4 regions of the Franzmannia qiaohouensis genome follow, and region 4 is predicted to be linked to each of the others. Evidence: predicted binding sites of a transcription regulator. Region 4 holds the regulator's gene; each other region holds the start of a gene.
The links. Region 4 encodes sigma-54, which starts transcription at its own class of promoters, with help from an activator protein. Its sites were predicted from a motif close to TGGCACNNNNNTTGCTNT; they were not measured.
Positions count from the first base shown of each region.

Region 1: speB (agmatinase) is a predicted target of sigma-54. The motif match lies at 2,863-2,880, and genes of this name have one in related genera.
Region 2: QC821_RS00630 (amino acid ABC transporter substrate-binding protein) is a predicted target of sigma-54. The motif match lies at 2,826-2,843, and genes of this name have one in related genera.
Region 3: QC821_RS19400 (CmpA/NrtA family ABC transporter substrate-binding protein) is a predicted target of sigma-54. The motif match lies at 2,728-2,745, and genes of this name have one in related genera.

Region 1 covers NZ_JARWAM010000017.1:43,476-47,759, forward strand. Annotated here, with positions in the region: gene QC821_RS19055 (5-guanidino-2-oxopentanoate decarboxylase) at 1-322, opposite strand, end outside; gene QC821_RS19060 (YjiH family protein) at 333-1,712, opposite strand; gene speB (agmatinase) at 1,761-2,711, opposite strand; gene QC821_RS19070 (sigma-54 interaction domain-containing protein) at 3,012-4,284, shown strand, end outside.
Region 2 covers NZ_JARWAM010000001.1:122,696-126,979, forward strand. Annotated here, with positions in the region: gene QC821_RS00620 (amino acid ABC transporter permease) at 1-412, opposite strand, end outside; gene QC821_RS00625 (amino acid ABC transporter permease) at 422-1,612, opposite strand; gene QC821_RS00630 (amino acid ABC transporter substrate-binding protein) at 1,732-2,760, opposite strand; gene QC821_RS00635 (VanZ family protein) at 3,035-3,412, opposite strand; gene hemE (uroporphyrinogen decarboxylase) at 3,414-4,284, opposite strand, start outside.
Region 3 covers NZ_JARWAM010000018.1:40,142-44,425, forward strand. Annotated here, with positions in the region: gene QC821_RS19390 (ABC transporter ATP-binding protein) at 1-378, opposite strand, end outside; gene ntrB (nitrate ABC transporter permease) at 391-1,245, opposite strand; gene QC821_RS19400 (CmpA/NrtA family ABC transporter substrate-binding protein) at 1,289-2,593, opposite strand; gene QC821_RS19405 (nitrate- and nitrite sensing domain-containing protein) at 2,871-4,142, opposite strand; gene QC821_RS19410 (NarK family nitrate/nitrite MFS transporter) at 4,251-4,284, opposite strand, start outside.
Region 4 covers NZ_JARWAM010000006.1:88,728-93,011, reverse strand. Annotated here, with positions in the region: gene rapZ (RNase adapter RapZ) at 1-810, opposite strand, end outside; gene QC821_RS09510 (PTS sugar transporter subunit IIA) at 890-1,378, opposite strand; gene hpf (ribosome hibernation-promoting factor, HPF/YfiA family) at 1,386-1,694, opposite strand; gene QC821_RS09500 (RNA polymerase factor sigma-54) at 1,806-3,218, opposite strand; gene lptB (LPS export ABC transporter ATP-binding protein) at 3,381-4,106, opposite strand; gene lptA (lipopolysaccharide transport periplasmic protein LptA) at 4,143-4,284, opposite strand, start outside.

The sequences.
Region 1 (4,284 bases), on a different contig from region 4:
CGCGGCGGTTGACGCTGGAGATCACCAGCATTGGCACCGAGTCGGCCAGCGCCTGGCCCATGGCGGTGGCGATATTGGTCATGCCGGGCCCGGTGATGATCAGGCACACCCCGGGCTTGCCGCTGGCGCGGGCGTAGCCGTCGGCCATGAAGCCGGCGCCCTGTTCGTGGCGCGGCGTGACGTGCTGCACGCCGCTGCCCTCGAGGCCGCGGTAGAGCTCCACGGTGTGCACGCCGGGAATTCCGAACAGGGTGTCGACCCCGTAGGTATCGCGCAGCAGGCGAATCAGCAGCTCGGCGCAGGTCATGGAGGTGTCAGTCATCGCGTATGCCTCAGAAGAAGAAGGTATGCGCCATGAAGGCGATGATCGGCAAGGTGATCGCCGTGCGCAGCAGGAAGATTACCAGCAGTTCCCACAGCTTGAGCGGAATCTTCGACTTGAGGATCAGCGCGCCGATTTCCGACATGTAGATCAGCTGGGTCAGCGACAGGCAGGCGATCACGAAGCGGGTCAGTTCGCTCTCGATGTTGGTGGCCAGCACTGCCGGCAGGAACATGTCGGCGAAGCCCACCAGGGTCGCCGGTGCGGCGGCCTCAGCCTCGGGGATGCGCAGCAGCTCGAGCACCGGCACCATCGGGTAGGAGAGCCAGGTGAACAGCGGCGTGAACTCGGCCAGGATCAGTGCCACGGTACCGATCGCCATTACCAGCGGCAGCAGCGCCAGGAAGATGTCGGCGACGTTGAACAGCGCGTTGCGCACCAGCTCGCGCGGACCTGGGGCGTTCTCGGCGCGCTTCACCGCCATGGTCAGGCTGTAGCGGAATACGCCCATGCCGTCGGTGCGCTTTTCGCGCAGCTGGCAGCCCACCGGTTCGTAGTAGGTATCCGGCTTGCGCGACAGCGGCGGCAGGCGCGGCACGATGATGGCGGCAATCAGCCCCGACACTACCACCGTGAAGTAGAACTGCACGAACATGTGGTTGAGGTCGACGAAGCTGGTGATCAGCAGGCTGAAGGCGATCGATACGATCGAGAAGTTGGTGGCGATCACCGCCGCTTCGCGGCGATTGTAGAAGCCCTTCTCGTACTGCTGGGTGGTGATCAGCACGCCCACGGTGCCCGACCCCATCCACGAGGCGGTGGCGTCGATGGCGCTGCGTCCCGGCAGGCGGAAGATCACCCGGAACGGCTTGCGCACCAGGCTGCCGATGAACTCCATGAAGCCGAAGTCGACCAGGAACGGCAGCAGGATCGCGGCGAAGAAGAAGAACGTCAGCAGCACCGGTGCCAGGTCATTGAGCATCACGCCGCCGGTGAAGGAGGCGGTGACGAACTCGGGCCCGAACTGGAAGAAGGTCATCAGCGCGAAGGCTGCGCCCAGGATACGCATGCCGAACCACACCGGTCCGACATCGAACATGTCCTTGAACACGCCCTCGGCGGCGAAGGACGGCTTGGCGATCTTGACCCAGGCGGTGAGTATCACCGACAGGCATAGCACCGCGGTGGCGATGGCCGGCAGTGCGCCGTCGAGCAGCGCCTTGAGGCCGTCGGCCATCAGGCCCATGCCGATGTTGATGGTGTCGCCGACCTGGAACGGGATCAGGAACAGGCTCACACCAATCACGGAGGGGATGAGGAATTTCAGCAGGTTGCCACGGTCTAGCGGCGCTCGGGGCACCGTCTCTTGGGTCGTGTCGGGAGAGGGCATGAGGTCATCCTCGTTGTTGTCGTCAGTCAGTGGGGGGTATCGGCTCGATCAATCCTGGTGCGTTACGCCGGGTAGTACGCACAGCATTTCATACAGCAGCGTGGCGCCCATCAGTGCGGTGTTGCCGCTGGGGTCATAGGGCGGCGACACTTCCACCAGGTCGCCGCCGACGATGTTGAGGCCGGCAGCGCCGCGCACCAGCTCCAGGCCCTGGGCCGAGGTCAGGCCGCCCATCTCGACGGTGCCGGTGCCAGGGGCCACCGAGGGATCGAGACCGTCGATGTCGAAGGTGATATAGACCGGCGTGTCGCCCATCTGCTCGCGCACCTCCGCCATCAGCGGCGCCAGCGACTTGTACCAGCACTCCTCGGCGGTCACCACGCGGAAACCCTGGTCGCGACACCAGTCGAAGTCCTCGGCAGCATAGCCGGTGCCCCGCAGGCCGATCTGCACCACCTTGCCGTGGGCCAGCAGGCCTTCTTCCTGGGCGCGACGGAAGGGCGTGCCGTGGGCGAGGGGCTCGCCAAACATGTGCTCGTTGACGTCGGCATGGGCGTCGATATGGATCAGGCCCACCGGGCCGTGCTTGTTGGCCATGGCGCGCAGGATGGGCAGGGTGATCAGATGGTCGCCGCCCATGGTCAGCGGTTTGCAGTCGTGGCGCAGCACCTCGTCGTAGAAGGCGCTGATGATGTCGACGCTCTTGGGCAGGTGGAAGGTGTTGATCGGCACGTCGCCGATATCGGCCACCTGCAGGCTGTCGAAGGGCGCGGCGCGGGTAGCCATGTTATAGGGGCGCAGCATGCGCGACTCGTCGCGGATCTGGCGCGGCCCCAGCCGCGTGCCCGGCCGGTTGGAGGTGGCGATATCCATCGGAATGCCGATAAAGGCCACGTCCAGGCCAGCGGCGCTATCCTGGGTGGGCAGTCGCATCATGGTCGCCGGGCCGGCGAAGCGCGGCATCTCGTTGCCGCCCAGCGGCTGGTTGAACTCGCTCATGCTGTTCTCCTTGTTCAATCGATTTGCAAAGGGCCCCGCCCTTGTGGGAGCGACGTCAGTCGCGATGCAGCACGCAGCGCTGCCGGGGTCGAAAAACCCATCGCGAATAAATACGCTCCTACATTGGCCTTTGGCGCTTTGCCCATCACCTACTGCACATTGCGTGCCAAGTTTACGCGACTGTTTTATAGGCGGTTTCCGGCAGGGTGATGCGTTTTTACATCATTGCGCCGCCGATTTGATTTAAAAATGCATCAATGATGCGTTAACGTATCGATTTCGCCCTCAGCGAGACCCGTCATGCGCGACATCGATAGCCAAGTGTTGGCCACCATCGTCGAGACGGCCAGCGACCATTTCTTCATCGTCGACGGCGAGGGCCGGGTGCTGGACGTCAGCCCCGGCGCCGCGGCGGTATACGGCATGAGCCGCGAGGCGCTGTGCCGCACCACGGTGCAGGCGCTGGAAACCAAGGGCATTCTCAAGCCCTCGGTAAGTCTCGAGGTGATGCGCACCGGCGAGCCCGCCCAGCTGATGCAGCAGACTGCCACCGGACGACGGGTGCTCGCCCAGGCACATCCGGTGTATATCGACGGCAAGCTCGAGCGGGTCGTCAGCCGCTCGATGGATCTCACCGACCTGCAGCTGCTGCAGGACGAGTATGCGCTGCTACAGCAGCGTTTCAGCGACCACCTCAAACGCAGCGGCGGCGGTTCGATCGGCGACGATCTGGAGCTCGATAGCCTCGAGGTGCGCAGCGGCGTCATGCGCGAGATTGCCGTGCTGCTAAAGCGCGTGGCGCCCACCGATGCCACCGTGCTGCTGCTCGGCGAATCGGGGGTTGGCAAGACCGCCTTCGCGCGCCAGCTGCATCGCTGGAGCCGGCGCGGCGACGGTCCCTTCATCGACGTCAACTGCGCCTCGATTCCCGAGGGCCTGTTCGAATCCGAGATGTTCGGCTACCAGCCCGGCGCCTTCAGCGGCGCCACGCGCCAGGGCCGCGCCGGCCTGCTGGAGCAGGCCGACGGCGGCACGCTGTTTCTCGACGAGATCGGCGAACTACCGCTGGCCATGCAGACCAAACTGCTCAAGGTGATCCAGGATGGCAGCCTTACGCGGCTGGGCGACACCCGGCCGCGGCGGGTAGATTTCCGGCTGGTGGTGGCTACCAATCAGGATCTTGCCCGGCGCGTGGAGGAGGGCGGCTTTCGCCTCGATCTCTACTACCGGGTCAACGTGATACCGGTCACGCTGCCGCCGCTGCGCGAGCGCCGCGAGGACATTCCAGTGCTCGCCGAACTGCAGCTGGCCCGTCTCAACCAGCGCTATGGTGGCAACAAGCTGCTGCATGCCGGCCTCTGGTCGCAGTTGATGGCCCGCGACTGGCCGGGTAACGTACGAGAACTCGAGAACACCCTGGAGCGCGCCTGGCTATCGTCCCCCGGCGACCTGATCGAGCCCGACGTGGGGCAGCAGAGGTTCGCCGCCGGCCAGGAACCCGGTATACTGGTAAGTGATCGCTCATCCCATGCGCCCATGCCTGGGAATACGCTGCTATCCGAGGGGCAAACCC
Region 2 (4,284 bases), on a different contig from region 4:
AGGCAAACACCGGGAAGCCGATCAGGGTGACCAGCGCCACCCAGCGCTTGAACGGCAGCCGCGGGATCATCAGCCAGCCGATCAGCCCGGCGAAGGTGGCAAAGGTCAGGTCGACCCGCCACAGCTCGCTACGCGGGTAGAGGCCGTAGATGAACTGGGTGAAACGGGCATTGATGAACACCCAGCAGGCGCCTTCGCGGGAGCAGTCGTCGCGGCTGGTCCCCACCCAGTCGGCATTGATCAGCCCCCACTGGATGGTCGGTACCAGCATCAGGTACAGCAGATACAGCCCGAGCAGCGAGAAGAAGCTGTTGATCGGCCCGCTGAACAGATTGGCACGCAGCCAGGCCAGGGGGCCGATGGTATTGGAGGGCGCCGGTCGCGCCTCGATCATCTTGTGATGGTGAATCATGGCCCGCCCCTATCGTTCGACCAACGCCATGCGGGCGTTGTACCAGTTCATGAACAGCGATACCGACAGGCTGATGCTCAGGTAGACCGCCATGGTCATGGCGATGACCTCGATGGCCTGGCCGGTCTGGTTCAGCGTGGTACCGGCAAACACCGAGACCAGGTCCGGGTAGCCGATGGCGGTGGCCAGCGAGGAGTTCTTGATCAGGTTGAGGTACTGGCTGGTCAGCGGCGGGATGATGACGCGCATTGCCTGGGGGATGATCACCAGGCGCAGCACCAGCCCCTGGGGCAGGCTCAGCGCCTGGGCTGCCTCGGTCTGGCCGTGGGAGATCGCCTGGATGCCCGAGCGCACGATCTCGGCGATATACGAGGCGGTATAGATCGACAGCGCCAGCCACAGCGCCAGGAACTCGGGGATCACCGTGATGCCACCGCGGAAGTTGAAGCCGCGCAGCTCGGGCACATCCCAGGTGACCGGCACCCCGGTCGCCACCAGCACCAGCAGCGGCAGACCCAGGATCAGTGCCAGCGAGATCCAGCCGGCCGGAATCCGCTTGCCGGTGGCTTCGTGGCGACGCTTGTTCCAGACCACCAGCGCGATACTGGCGGTGATGGCCACGATGAAGGCCAGCGGAATCAGCCCGAAGCCCGACTCGAACAGCGGCTCGGGCAGATAGAGCCCGCGCACGTTGAGGAAGATCACCTCGCCGAACGCCAGGCTGTCCCGGGCGCTGGGCATGGCACGCAGCACCGCGAAGTACCAGAAGAAGATCTGCAGCAGCAGCGGGATATTGCGGAAGATCTCGATATAGGCGTTGGCGAGCCTGGCGATCAGCCAGTTGGGCGAGAGCCGCGCAATACCCACGATGAAGCCGATGATGGTCGCCGCCAACACACCGAGGCCGCCCACCAGCAGGGTATTGAGCAAGCCCACCAGGAAGGTGCGGCCGTAGGTGCTCTGGGAGGAGTAGTCGACCAGACTCTGGACGATGCCGAAACCGGCGGTGTTGTTGAGGAAACCGAAGCCGGTGGTGATACCACGTGCGGACAGGTTGTCCTGGGTGTTGCCGATGATGTAGAGCAGCGCGGCAACCACTGCCGCCACCAGCAACGCCTGAAAGATCAGCGCCCGCTTGGCGGGATCACGCCAGAACGGGGGCTTGGGGCCTATCTGTGAGGCCTTGGGTCGAGCAGACATGAGGATCTTCTCCGCCTGGAGGGGCTGGATGATACATGCCATCGCCTGGCGGGCCGCATGGCGGCCAGCCAGACGCTGGCGTCAACGCGCCGACAGCGTCGGCGCATCAGGCGGATCGCTTAGCGAACCGGCGGCGCGTACTGAATGCCGCCATCGGTCCACAGAGCGTTGATGCCGCGTTCGATCTGCAGCGGAGAGTCCATCCCCACGTTACGATCGAAGCTCTCGGCGTAGTTACCGACCTGGCTGATGATGTGGTAGGCCCAGTCGGCCTCGAGACCCATACCCTCGCCGTAGTTGCCATCTTCACCCAGCAGGCGAGCGATGTCCGGATCGTCGGAACCCAGCATCTCGTCGACGTTGTCGCTGCTCACGCCCAGCTCTTCGGCGTTGAGCATGGCGAACAGCGACCACTTGACGACGTTGAACCACTGGTCATCGCCCTGGCGCACGGCCGGACCGAGCGGCTCCTTGGAGATGATCTCCGGCAGCACCATGGCACCGTCCGGGTTATCGAGTTGGATGCGCAGCGCGGCCAGCTGCGAGGTATCCGAGGTCAGCACGTCACAGCGACCGGCTTCGAAGCCGCCCACGGTCTGCTCGGAGGTATCGAAGACGATGGGGTCGAACTCCATGCCGTTGGCACGGAAGTAGTCGGCCAGGTTGAGTTCGGTGGTAGTACCGGACTGCACGCAGACCGCGGCGCCGTCGAGCTCCGTGGCGCTGGAAATACCCAGGTCGGACGACACCAGGAAGCCCTGGCCGTCGTAGAAGGTAACGCCGGTGAAGTTGATGCCCAGCGTGGTATCGCGGGTAGTGGTCCAGGTGGTGTTACGCGACAGCACGTCCACTTCCCCAGACTGCAGCGCGGTGAAGCGCTCGACGGCGTTCAGCGGTACATAGCGCACGGCCTCGGCATCGCCAAACACGGCGGCGGCCACTGCGCGGCACACGTCGACGTCCAGGCCCTGCCACTCGCCGTCGTCATCCGGCGACGAGAAGCCCGGCAGGCCGTCACTCACACCACACTGCACGGCGCCACGCTCGACCGTATCTTCCAGCGTCGAGGCCGAGGCCATCGCGCTTGCACCCACTGCCAGTACCGTGGCCGACGTCAGCAGTACCAGCTTGTTGTTCTTGTACGACATGGAGGATCCCCTCGCGTAGTGGTCAATATATTGGGACATGCGTTTTAAAAGCATGTGCCAAGACCATAGCAAAGAGTGTTCCAACACGCGCAGTAACCGGAAATAACATTTATTCAACGCAGAAAAAGCAGGCAAAACGCCGGATCTTACGCTCAAGCGCCGGGTATCGCCGAAAATCGCCTCTCTTTTCATGCACCTGCGTAGTGCATTACTCAACACCACAGGTGTCGTGTGCACCATCAAGGACTCGTCCCGGCAGCGGGGCTGTCTGGCCTCAATCCGTCCCCAGCAGGCGCCGTCGCAGCCAAACCAGCAGCAGTAAGGCGCAGCCGGCGCCCAGGGTATTGGCCAGGATGTCCCAGCCATCGCCGCCGCTGCGCCCGGGCACCGGAATCTGGGCATACTCGATCGCGATGCCATAGGCCACCGCCATGGCAAAGGCGCGCAGCGGGCGAACGCCGGCCAGCGACACCAGTGCAGCCAGCCCACCGTAGCCGACGAAGTGGTTGAACTTGTCCCACGGCAGCCGCTGGGGCATCTCGCTGCCCGGCGTCAGGCTCCCCACGGCAATTACCAGCGCCGCCAGCAGCGCCAATACCAGCCACAGCCGGCGACGCTCATGCCAGCGACGCAGCAGCTCGCCAACGTACATCTCAGCTGCCCTGATGGTACGCCGGGCTCAACTCGTGCAGCGCTTCCATGAAAGCGGTGACGTGGTCCGGGTCGGTAAACTGGCTGATACCGTGGCCGAGGTTGAAGATATGGCCCTCGCCCGGTCCGAAGCTATCCAGCACTCGCGCCACCTCGGCGCGAATCGCCGGCGGCTTGGCAAACAGCACGTTGGGGTCGAGGTTGCCCTGCAGGGCGACGCGGTGGCCGACCCGGGCCCGCGCATCGGAGAGCTCGGTGGTCCAGTCCAGGCCTACCGCATCGCTGCCGGCGCTGGCGATCTGCTCCAGCCACTGGCCGCCATTCTTGGTGAACAGGATCACCGGCACCCGGCGGCCGTCGTGCTCGCGAATCAGCCCGGCGACGATCTGCTCCATGTAGCGCAGCGAGAACTCCAGATAGGCCGGCGTCGACAGCACACCGCCCCAGGTATCGAAGATCTGCACCGCCTGGGCACCGGCGCGAATCTGGGCGTTCAGGTAGTCGGTGACTGCCGTGGCCAGGGTATCGAGCAGCTGATGCATGGTGTCAGGGTTGCCGTAGAGCATCGACTTCACATGGCGAAAATCCTTGCTCGAGGCGCCCTCGACCATATAGGTGGCCAGCGTCCAGGGGCTGCCGGAAAAGCCGATCAGCGGCATCCGCCCGTTGAGCTCGCGGCGAATGGTGCGCACCGCATTCATTACATAGTCGAGGTCGCGCTCGGCATCCGGCGCCTTGAGCGCGGCCACCGCCTCGGCAGTGCGCACCGGGTTACGGAATTTCGGCCCTTCGCCGGTCTCGAAGTAGAGCCCCAGGCCCATGGCGTCAGGGATGGTGAGGATGTCCGAGAACAGGATGGCGGCATCCAGCGGG
Region 3 (4,284 bases), on a different contig from region 4:
CATTTCCAGGTTCTTGAGGATCCAGGCGTGGCGCTCGGCCTTGCTCTTGGTACGCGCACAGGTCTTGTTGACCGCCAGGGCGACATTCTCATACACGGTCAGCCACGGCAGCAGCGAGTGATTCTGGAACACCACGCTGCGATCGGGGCCCGGGGCGTTGACCTCCTTGCCGTCGAGGATCACTGCGCCGGAGGTGGATTCGGTCAACCCGGCAATGATGTTGAGCAGGGTCGACTTGCCGCAGCCGGAGTGGCCGATGATCGAGATGTACTCGCCGCGGGCGACGCTGAGGTTGATGCCCTTGAGCACGTTGCTCGAGCCACCCTTGGTGTGAAAGGTCATGTCGACCTGTTCGATGCTGAGATAGCGTTGGGTCATGGGGAGTCTCCGTTAGCCCTGGGCGGTGCCGCGGGTGACGCGGTTGCCGATGTACCCGACCATGCGGTCGAGGATGAAGCCGACGATGCCGACGTAGATCAGCGCCAGCACGATGTCGCTGATCATCGAGGCGTTCCAGGCATCCCAGATGAAGAAGCCGATGCCCACGCCGCCGATCAGCATCTCGGCGGCGACGATGGCCAGCCACGACAAGCCCACGCCGATGCGCAGGCCGGAGAAGATATAGGGCGCGGCGGCCGGCAGCATGATGCGGGTGAAATACTCCATGCCGTTGAGGCGTATCACTCGGGCGACGTTGCGGTAGTCCTCGGGGATGTTACGTACTCCGACCGAGGTGTTGATGATGATCGGCCAGATGGCGGTGATGAAGATCACGAAGATCGCCGACGGTGTGCTGTCCTGGAAGCCGGCCAGAGAAATCGGCAGCCAGGCCAGCGGTGGTACGGTGCGCAGCACCTGGAAGACCGGGTCGAGCCCGCGCATGGCCCAGGTAGACTGGCCGACCAGTACGCCCAGGCTGATGCCGGCCACCACCGCCAGCAAATAGCCGTAGGCGACCCGCTCGAGGCTGGCCAGTATCTGCCAGCCCATGCCCTTGTCGTTGCCACCGTAGTCATAGAAGGGATTGACGATCAGCTCCCAGGTGTCGGTGAGCACCTGGGAGGGTGGGGGCAGGGTTGCCCCAGGTGAGGAGCACAGGATTTCCCAGATCGCCCCGAGCACGGCGAGGATGATCACCGGTGGCAGGAGCTTCTGGACCAGGGCGTCCCTGATGCCCTGGAGGTTGGGTGTCCAGCCACCCAGCAGTGGGCGACTGGCGCTATCGGTGCTAGGTGAAGCGCGCATGGCGATTCTCCGGTATGAGTGAGTCGGTGGGTGTCGATTAGGCTCAGGTCAGGCGCTTGATCTCGAGGCTGTCGAGGTAGGCCTGGGGATTCTCGGGATCGAAGGTCTTGCCATCGAAGAAGGTCTCGATGCCTCGCGAGGTCGAGTCGGGAATATCGCTTGATGCCACGCCGAGTCGGTCGGCGGCTTGGCGCCACAGATCCTCGCGATTGACCTGCTCGACCAGGGCGGCACTGTCCATGTCTTGCGGCAGATATCCCCAGCGCTTGTTCTCGGTCAGGAACCAAAGATCGTGGCTCTTGTAGGGGTAAGAGGCATGACGATCCCAGTAGCGCATCATCTGCGGATGATCTTCGACGACTCGGCCAGTGCCGTAGTCGAAGTTACCTTGAATACGATCGATAAGGTCGCCATAAGGGGCGTGAATCCAGCGCCGGCGCGAGCAGATCTGTGCCATCTCTTCATGGTTGGCAGGATCCTCGCACCACATCTGTGCCTCCATGATCGCCATCAACAAGGCCTGGGTCGCATTGGGATTGGCTTCCACGTAGTCACTGCGCATGGCGAAGGCTTTTTCCGGGTGATCGTTCCATAGTTCGCCGGTGGTATTGGCGGTATAGCCGATTCCCTGGTTGACCAGCTGGTTGTTCCATGGCTCGCAGACGCAGAAGGTATCCATGCTGCCAACGCGCATATTGGCGACCATCTGGGCGGGCGGAATGGTGATGGTCGATACGTCACGGTCGGGATCGATGCCGCCCGCCGCCATCCAGTAGCGAATCCACATGTCATGGGTACCGCCGGGGAAGGTCATGGCAGCACTGGCTTCGTCGCCGCCGGCGCGTTTCTCGGCCAGGGCCTGGCCGAATTCACGGGTGTCGAGCTGCACCTCGAGGTCGGCATAGTCGCTACCCACCGAGATGCACTGGCCGTTGAGATTGAGGCGCGCCAGGATGCTCATCGGCACCGGTTGGTTGTTGGGTGTGACCGCACCGGAGCTGATCAGGTAGGGCATGGGGGTGAGGATATGCGCACCATCGATGCCGTTGCGCTGTGAGCCGAGCACCAGGTTGTCGCGGGTGGTGCCCCAGGACGACTGCTTGAGTACCTCGACATCGGTCATGCCGTGCTTGGCGAAGAAGCCCTTCTCGTCAGCGACGAACAGCGGGGCGGCATCGGTCAGGGCGATAAAGCCGAGCTTGGCCGCAGTGGTCTCCGGCTTGCCGTCGGCAAAGGCCCAGCTCACCGGCAAACTGCTTAGCAGCGCCGAGCCGCCGACCAGGGTGGCGGAGTTTTTCAGGAAGCGACGACGCTGAGGGGAGTAGCCCTTGAATCTGTTGTTGTTCATATGATGGCTCCAAACAAAGAAACGGCGTCTGATATAAGCCTCCACTCACTGGGAGGCTCTTATCAGACGCCGTTGTCCGGTATTGAAAACTGCCTGGGAGCTGAACCGTCGTTGACTCAGCGTACGCCAATACCGTTGCAGTTAGGGTGCCATTTTTACCCGTAATGGTGCTGTTTCTTTCGCTAACAAGGACTTGCGTATAGTGGCCTGGGCTCGGTGATATCTCTCTTGGCGTTGTGTTGGTGCGCCTCGATGATGCATCGCACCACTTACGCCCTCAGGCCTGACGTTTTTGTAGGATATCGGCCAGGTCGATGATGGTCTTGGCCATCTCGGCCATGCTCTTGCTCTGGTCCATGGAGGCCTTGCGCATGAAACGATACGCCTCCTCTTCGCTCATCTGCTGATGCTCCATGATCATGCCCTTGGCACGGTCGATCAGCTTGCGTTCGCGAAGCGTCTTGCGGGTGTTCTCCAGCTCATCGCTGATATGCTGCAGTCGCGCATTCTGGGATTGCATCAGGTCAATCAGGGCCCGGTTGAGCCTCGATTCCACGGCATTGGCGGTCAATTGGCCGAGCTCGTGGGTGGCCTCCTGTGGGAAGAGGTCGGCCAGCTGTTCGCAGGTCGAGCAGTGTTTGATCGCATCCTGAAGCGAGGCGTCCAACTGCTGCTGGTCGTTGATGTCGGCCTGGGCCTGCTCGATCTTGCGATGACAGAGCTGCGAGAGCTCGGCGGCCAGCTGCGCCTCGACCTGCTGCATGGCATCGATGCGTGCGGTCGTCAGCTCGTACCAGGTCTCACCCAGGTCGCGGTCCAGCTGCTGCGCAGCGTCGGTGCAGGCGCGCTCGCGCAGCTGTTGGATGCCGTCCTGGGTACGCAGCGACAGCTGCTGCTGCCAATACTCCCGGGCGGCGTCGCTGGCAAATTCGCTGAAGGTATCGAAGCAGCGCTGCTGGGCGTCGATCAGCTGCAGCAGTAGCTGGCGGTGGGGAGCATCGAACTCACCGGCGGTAAACCCGATGGCCCCGCAGGCGCGCTCCTGGCCAGCCAGTTCCTTGCCCTGCATGAAGTGGAAGATGGCCACCAGCGAGCGGGTCACGTCGGGGTCGTCGGCGGTGTCGGCGGCATCGAAGACCACGGCCAGCAGCCCCCCGATCAACCGGTTGTAGGTGCGCGTCGCAGCATCGGCGCTGATCGCCAGCGACTCGATGTCGCGGCGCAGGCCGGCCAGGTCGTCGAGGGCGACCCATACACAGGCGATGCGCTTGAGCAGGCGGGCATTGCTTGCGGCGTACTGCGGGAGGTGGTCGAGGCGCTCGCGAATGGCCCGCTCGCGGGTGAGGCTGTCGGCAATCCGCTCCAGGCGACGCTTGGCAAAGCGCTGGGCATGGGAGGCGAGAAACACATTCGAGGCGCCGCGCTCTTTCTGCAGCGCATGAATGAAGCGGCTGATATCGCCGACCAGTTCGCAGGTGGTGGCGAGGTGCTGCAGGTTGTCGATCTCGCTACGCTTGGCGGCTTGCAGCAGGCGGTGGGCTGGGTTCATGGGCGAGACCTCCTGAGTAAATGACGCATCATCTCCCGTCACGCAAGCCGCCGCCCTTGCGAGCGGCGGCTTGCTGTCGAGCCGAGCCTGTGTTGGCGCGGGTTACGCTCAGCGCAGCGAGAGTGCCCCGGCACCGGTGTTT
Region 4 (4,284 bases):
AAACTCGGTGGCCAGGCGTTCGACCAGGTACACCGAGCGATGCTGGCCGCCGGTGCAGCCGATCGCCACGGTGACATAGCTGCGATGGCTGGCTTGATAGGCCGGCAGCCAGCGGCTCAGCCAGCCGTGGATGTCACTGGCCATGTCGGCGACGTCGCGATAGCCCTCGAGGAACTCGACGATCTCGGCGTCACGGCCGTTGAAGGGGCGCAGCCGTGGATCCCAGTAGGGGTTGGGCAGGCAGCGGGCGTCGAACACGGTGTCGGCGTCCAGCGGCACGCCGCGCTTGAAGCCGAACGACTCGAAGGTCAGGGTCAGCTGCTTGCCGACATGCTGGGCGACCTGCTCGGTAATGCGTCCGCGCAGGTCGTGGACCGACAGCCGGGTGGTGTCGATGGTCAGGTCGGCCAGGTCGCGGATCTCGGCCAGTGCGCTCTCTTCGGAGTCGATCGCCTCGGCCAGGGTGCGGTCGCTGTCGCGGGTCAGCGGGTGGCGACGGCGAGTGGCCGAGTAGCGTTCGAGGAGGATCTTGGCATCGGCGGTGAGGTACACGACCTGGCAGTCGACGCCGCGCTGGCGCACCTCGTCGAGCAGGCTCGGGAAGCGCTCGAGGGCATCCGGCAGGTTGCGTGCGTCGATGCTGACGGCGATCGAGGAGCGCCGCGGCTCGCCGGCATGCAGTTCGTCGACCAGCGAACCGAGCAGCATCGCCGGGAGGTTGTCGATGGCGTAGAAGCCCAGGTCTTCGAGGGCCTGCAAGGCAATCGATTTACCCGAGCCGGATCGGCCGCTGATGATCACGAGCTGCATGCTGCTCTCCTGCGCGAACCTGCGCTAAAACGTGCCGCCGACATGAGTCGCGGGGCTTCCAGGCGGCCCTGGCAAAGGCTCAGGGAGCGGGAGTATCGGGATGCTGGGCCTGACGGTCGATGGCATCCATCAGGGTATCATGAAGTTCACGCTGACTCTCGCAGTGGCGCAGTTTGGCGCGGGTCTCGGCGTCGTTCATCACGCCGGCGACTTCGGCGAGCAGTGCCAGGTGGGTGTCGTCGGCCTGTTCGGGAACCAGCAGCACGAACACCAGATCTACCGGGTCACCGTCGATGGCATCGAAGTCGACCGCTTCGCTGAGCTTGAGAAAGCCGGCCAGCGGCGTCTTGCAGTGGGGACTGCGGGCATGGGGGATGGCGACCCCGTTGCCGATGCCGGTACTGCCCAGCCGTTCGCGTCCGATCAACCGGCTGAAGACTTCCTGGCTGTCGAGGCTCGGGGTGTTCTGGGCAATGAAGGTGCTGAAGAATTCCAGCACCCGTTTCTTGCTCCCCCCGGGGACGCCGAACAGGGCGCGCTCGGGGGGCAGGATGGTTTGCAGAGTCATGGAGAAATCAGCGGACACCGGCGCCTTGGGCGCGGGCCTGAGCTTTTTCCTTGTGTTTGACCAGTTGGCGGTCGAGCTTGTCGGCCAGGGCGTCGATGGCGGCGTACATGTCCACGTCCTGGGCATCGGCGTGAATATCGGCCCCTGCGGCGTGCAGGGTGCAGGCGGCGTGCTGGCGCTCCTTTTCGATGGAAAGCGTGACCTGCACGGTGGTGATGTTGTCGTAGTGTCGTTCGAGGCGGGCAAGTTTCTCGTCGACGTAATCACGCAGCGATTCGGTCAGTTCAACATGGTGTCCGGTGATGTTGACTTGCATGGCACGCTCCTTTCCTGCGGGTGTCGCTTCGATTGTAACCCTTTTTGTGGCGCTGCATAGCCCCTGTGCCGGTGGATTTGATCAGCACCGATGTTGCAGGTTTTTTTACTGTCAGGACAGACGCTTGCGCTCGCTTGAGGGCGGGATGCCCATGGCTTCGCGATACTTCGCCACGGTACGCCGGGCGACCTTGATGCCGCTATCGGCGAGCAGGTCGACCAGCTTGCTGTCGGACAGCGGCTTGCGCGCCGGCTCCTCACCGATCAGCTTCTTGAGGCGCGCGCGGATCGCGGTGCTGGAGTGGGCGTCGCCCTCGCCGGCGCCGCCGACGTGGCTGGAGAAGAAGTACTTGAGCTCGAACACCCCGCGCGGGGTGTGGATGAATTTCTGGGTGGTGACACGCGAAATGGTCGACTCGTGCATCTCCACTGCCTGGGCGATGTCGGCCAGGATCAGCGGCTTCATGGCTTCTTCGCCCTGCTCGAGGAAGTCGAACTGGCGCGCCATGATCTCGCGACCGACCCGCAGCAGGGTGTCGTTGCGGCTCGACAGGCTCTTGATCAGCCAGCGTGCCTCCTGCAGGTGCTGCTTCATGAAGGCGTTGTCGTCGCTCTTGTCGGCGCGCTTGATCAGTGCTGCGTAGTCGGGCTGGATACGCATCCGTGGCAGCGCCTCGGGATTCAGCTCGATGCGCCACCCGGCCTGAGTATGGCGGGCGATCAGGTCGGGGATGACGTAGTCATTGCCGCTGTCGCTGAAGGCCTGGCCGGGGCGCGGGTCGAGGGTGCGGACCAGGGCAATGACGTGGTCGAGCTGGTCGTCATCGAGGCGCAGGCGACGCTTGAGCAGCTTGCGATCGTCGCCGGCCAGGGCTTCCAGGAACTGGCGTACCAGGCGCTTGGCCTGTGGCAGCAGCGGGGTGTCATCGGGCAGCACGCCGAGCTGCAGCATCAGGCATTCGCGCAGGTCGCGGGCACATACCCCGGTAGGCTCGAACTGCTGCAGGCGCAGCAGCACCTGCTCGACCTCGCTGACCTTGAGGCCGGCAAGCCCCTGGTCGCGCAGCCCGCCGCTGAGTTCGTCGAGGCTCGCCGCCAGGTAGCCGTTGTCATCGACGGCATCGATCAGGCTCTCGGCGATGATCCGCTCACGGTCGACCAGGTCGGTCATCGCCAGCTGCCAGGCCAGGTGGTCATGGAGGCTTTCACCGCTGGCGTTGCGCTCGAAGTCCGGCGCTTCGCCGCTGCCGCTGGGGGCCATGTCCTGGTAGGTGTCCGACCAGTCGCTGTCGACCGACAGCTCGTCGGGGATCTCGCTCGACCAGTCGTCCTCCTTGGCCTCGGCGACCTCCTGCTCGCCGAAAGCGTCGTCGAGCTCGAGCATGGGGTTGGACTCCAGCGCCTGCTGGATTTCCTGGCGAAGATCGAGGGTCGACAGCTGCAGCAGGGCGATCGCCTGCTGCAGCTGGGGGGTCATCGTCAGGTGGGTACCGACGCGCAGTTGCAACGAGGGTTTCATGGCCATGGGGGAGACGGCTTCGCTGACAAGTGAGCGATTACGTTAGCCCGCGTCGCGACCCCATGCAAGCACTATGGTATGAAATCTCTGCAATAAGCATGCCATGCGCAATTCGTGTGCCAGTTGTCAATAGCCCAGCGTGTTTTCATGGGCTTGAGGACGGTATTCTTAGAGCCGGAAGTCCTCGCCGAGGTAGACGTCGCGGACTCGCTGGTTATCGAGCACCTCGGTGGCGCTGCCCTCGGCGATGATCTGGCCGTCGCCGACGATATAGGCGCGGTCGCAGATATCCAGGGTCTCGCGGACGTTGTGATCGGTGATCAGTACGCCTATGCCGCGCGCCTTGAGCTGGCGGATGATGCCCTTGATCTCGCCCACTGAGATCGGGTCGACCCCGGCGAAGGGTTCGTCGAGCAGGATGAAGGTCGGCTCGGTAGCCAGCGCGCGGGCGATCTCGACCCGGCGTCGCTCACCGCCGGACAGGCTCATGCCCAGATTGTCGCGGATATGGGTGACATGAAACTCGCCGAGCAGCTGTTCGAGGCGCGCCTGGCGCCCGGCGCGGTCGAGGTCCTTGCGGGTCTCGAGGATTGCCATGATGTTGTCGGCCACCGACAGCTTGCGAAACACCGAGGCTTCCTGGGGCAGGTAGCCGAGCCCGGCCTGGGCGCGCTCGTGCATGGCCGCCCGGGACAGGTCGCGGTCGTCGATATGGACCTCGCCGGCGTCGGCCTTGACCAGCCCGACGATCATGTAGAACGAGGTGGTCTTGCCGGCCCCGTTGGGGCCGAGCAGGCCGACGATGCTGCCCTGGTCGATGGTCAGGCTGATGTCGTGCACCACCCGGCGGCGCTTGTAGCTCTTGGCCAGGTGTTTGGCGCGAAGGGTCGTCATGCGCTTGCCTTAAGTAGGGGAGCGAAGTGGCTCGAGTCAGTTCTGTTCGGGGTTGAGGGTCATGCGTACGCGCTGGCGCTCGCTGCCTTCGACCTCGGAGCGTGCCTGGACCACGCGGCGGTCGAGGAAGTACTCGACGTAGCCGCCGTCGAAGGTGTCGCGGGCCTGGTGCAGCTCG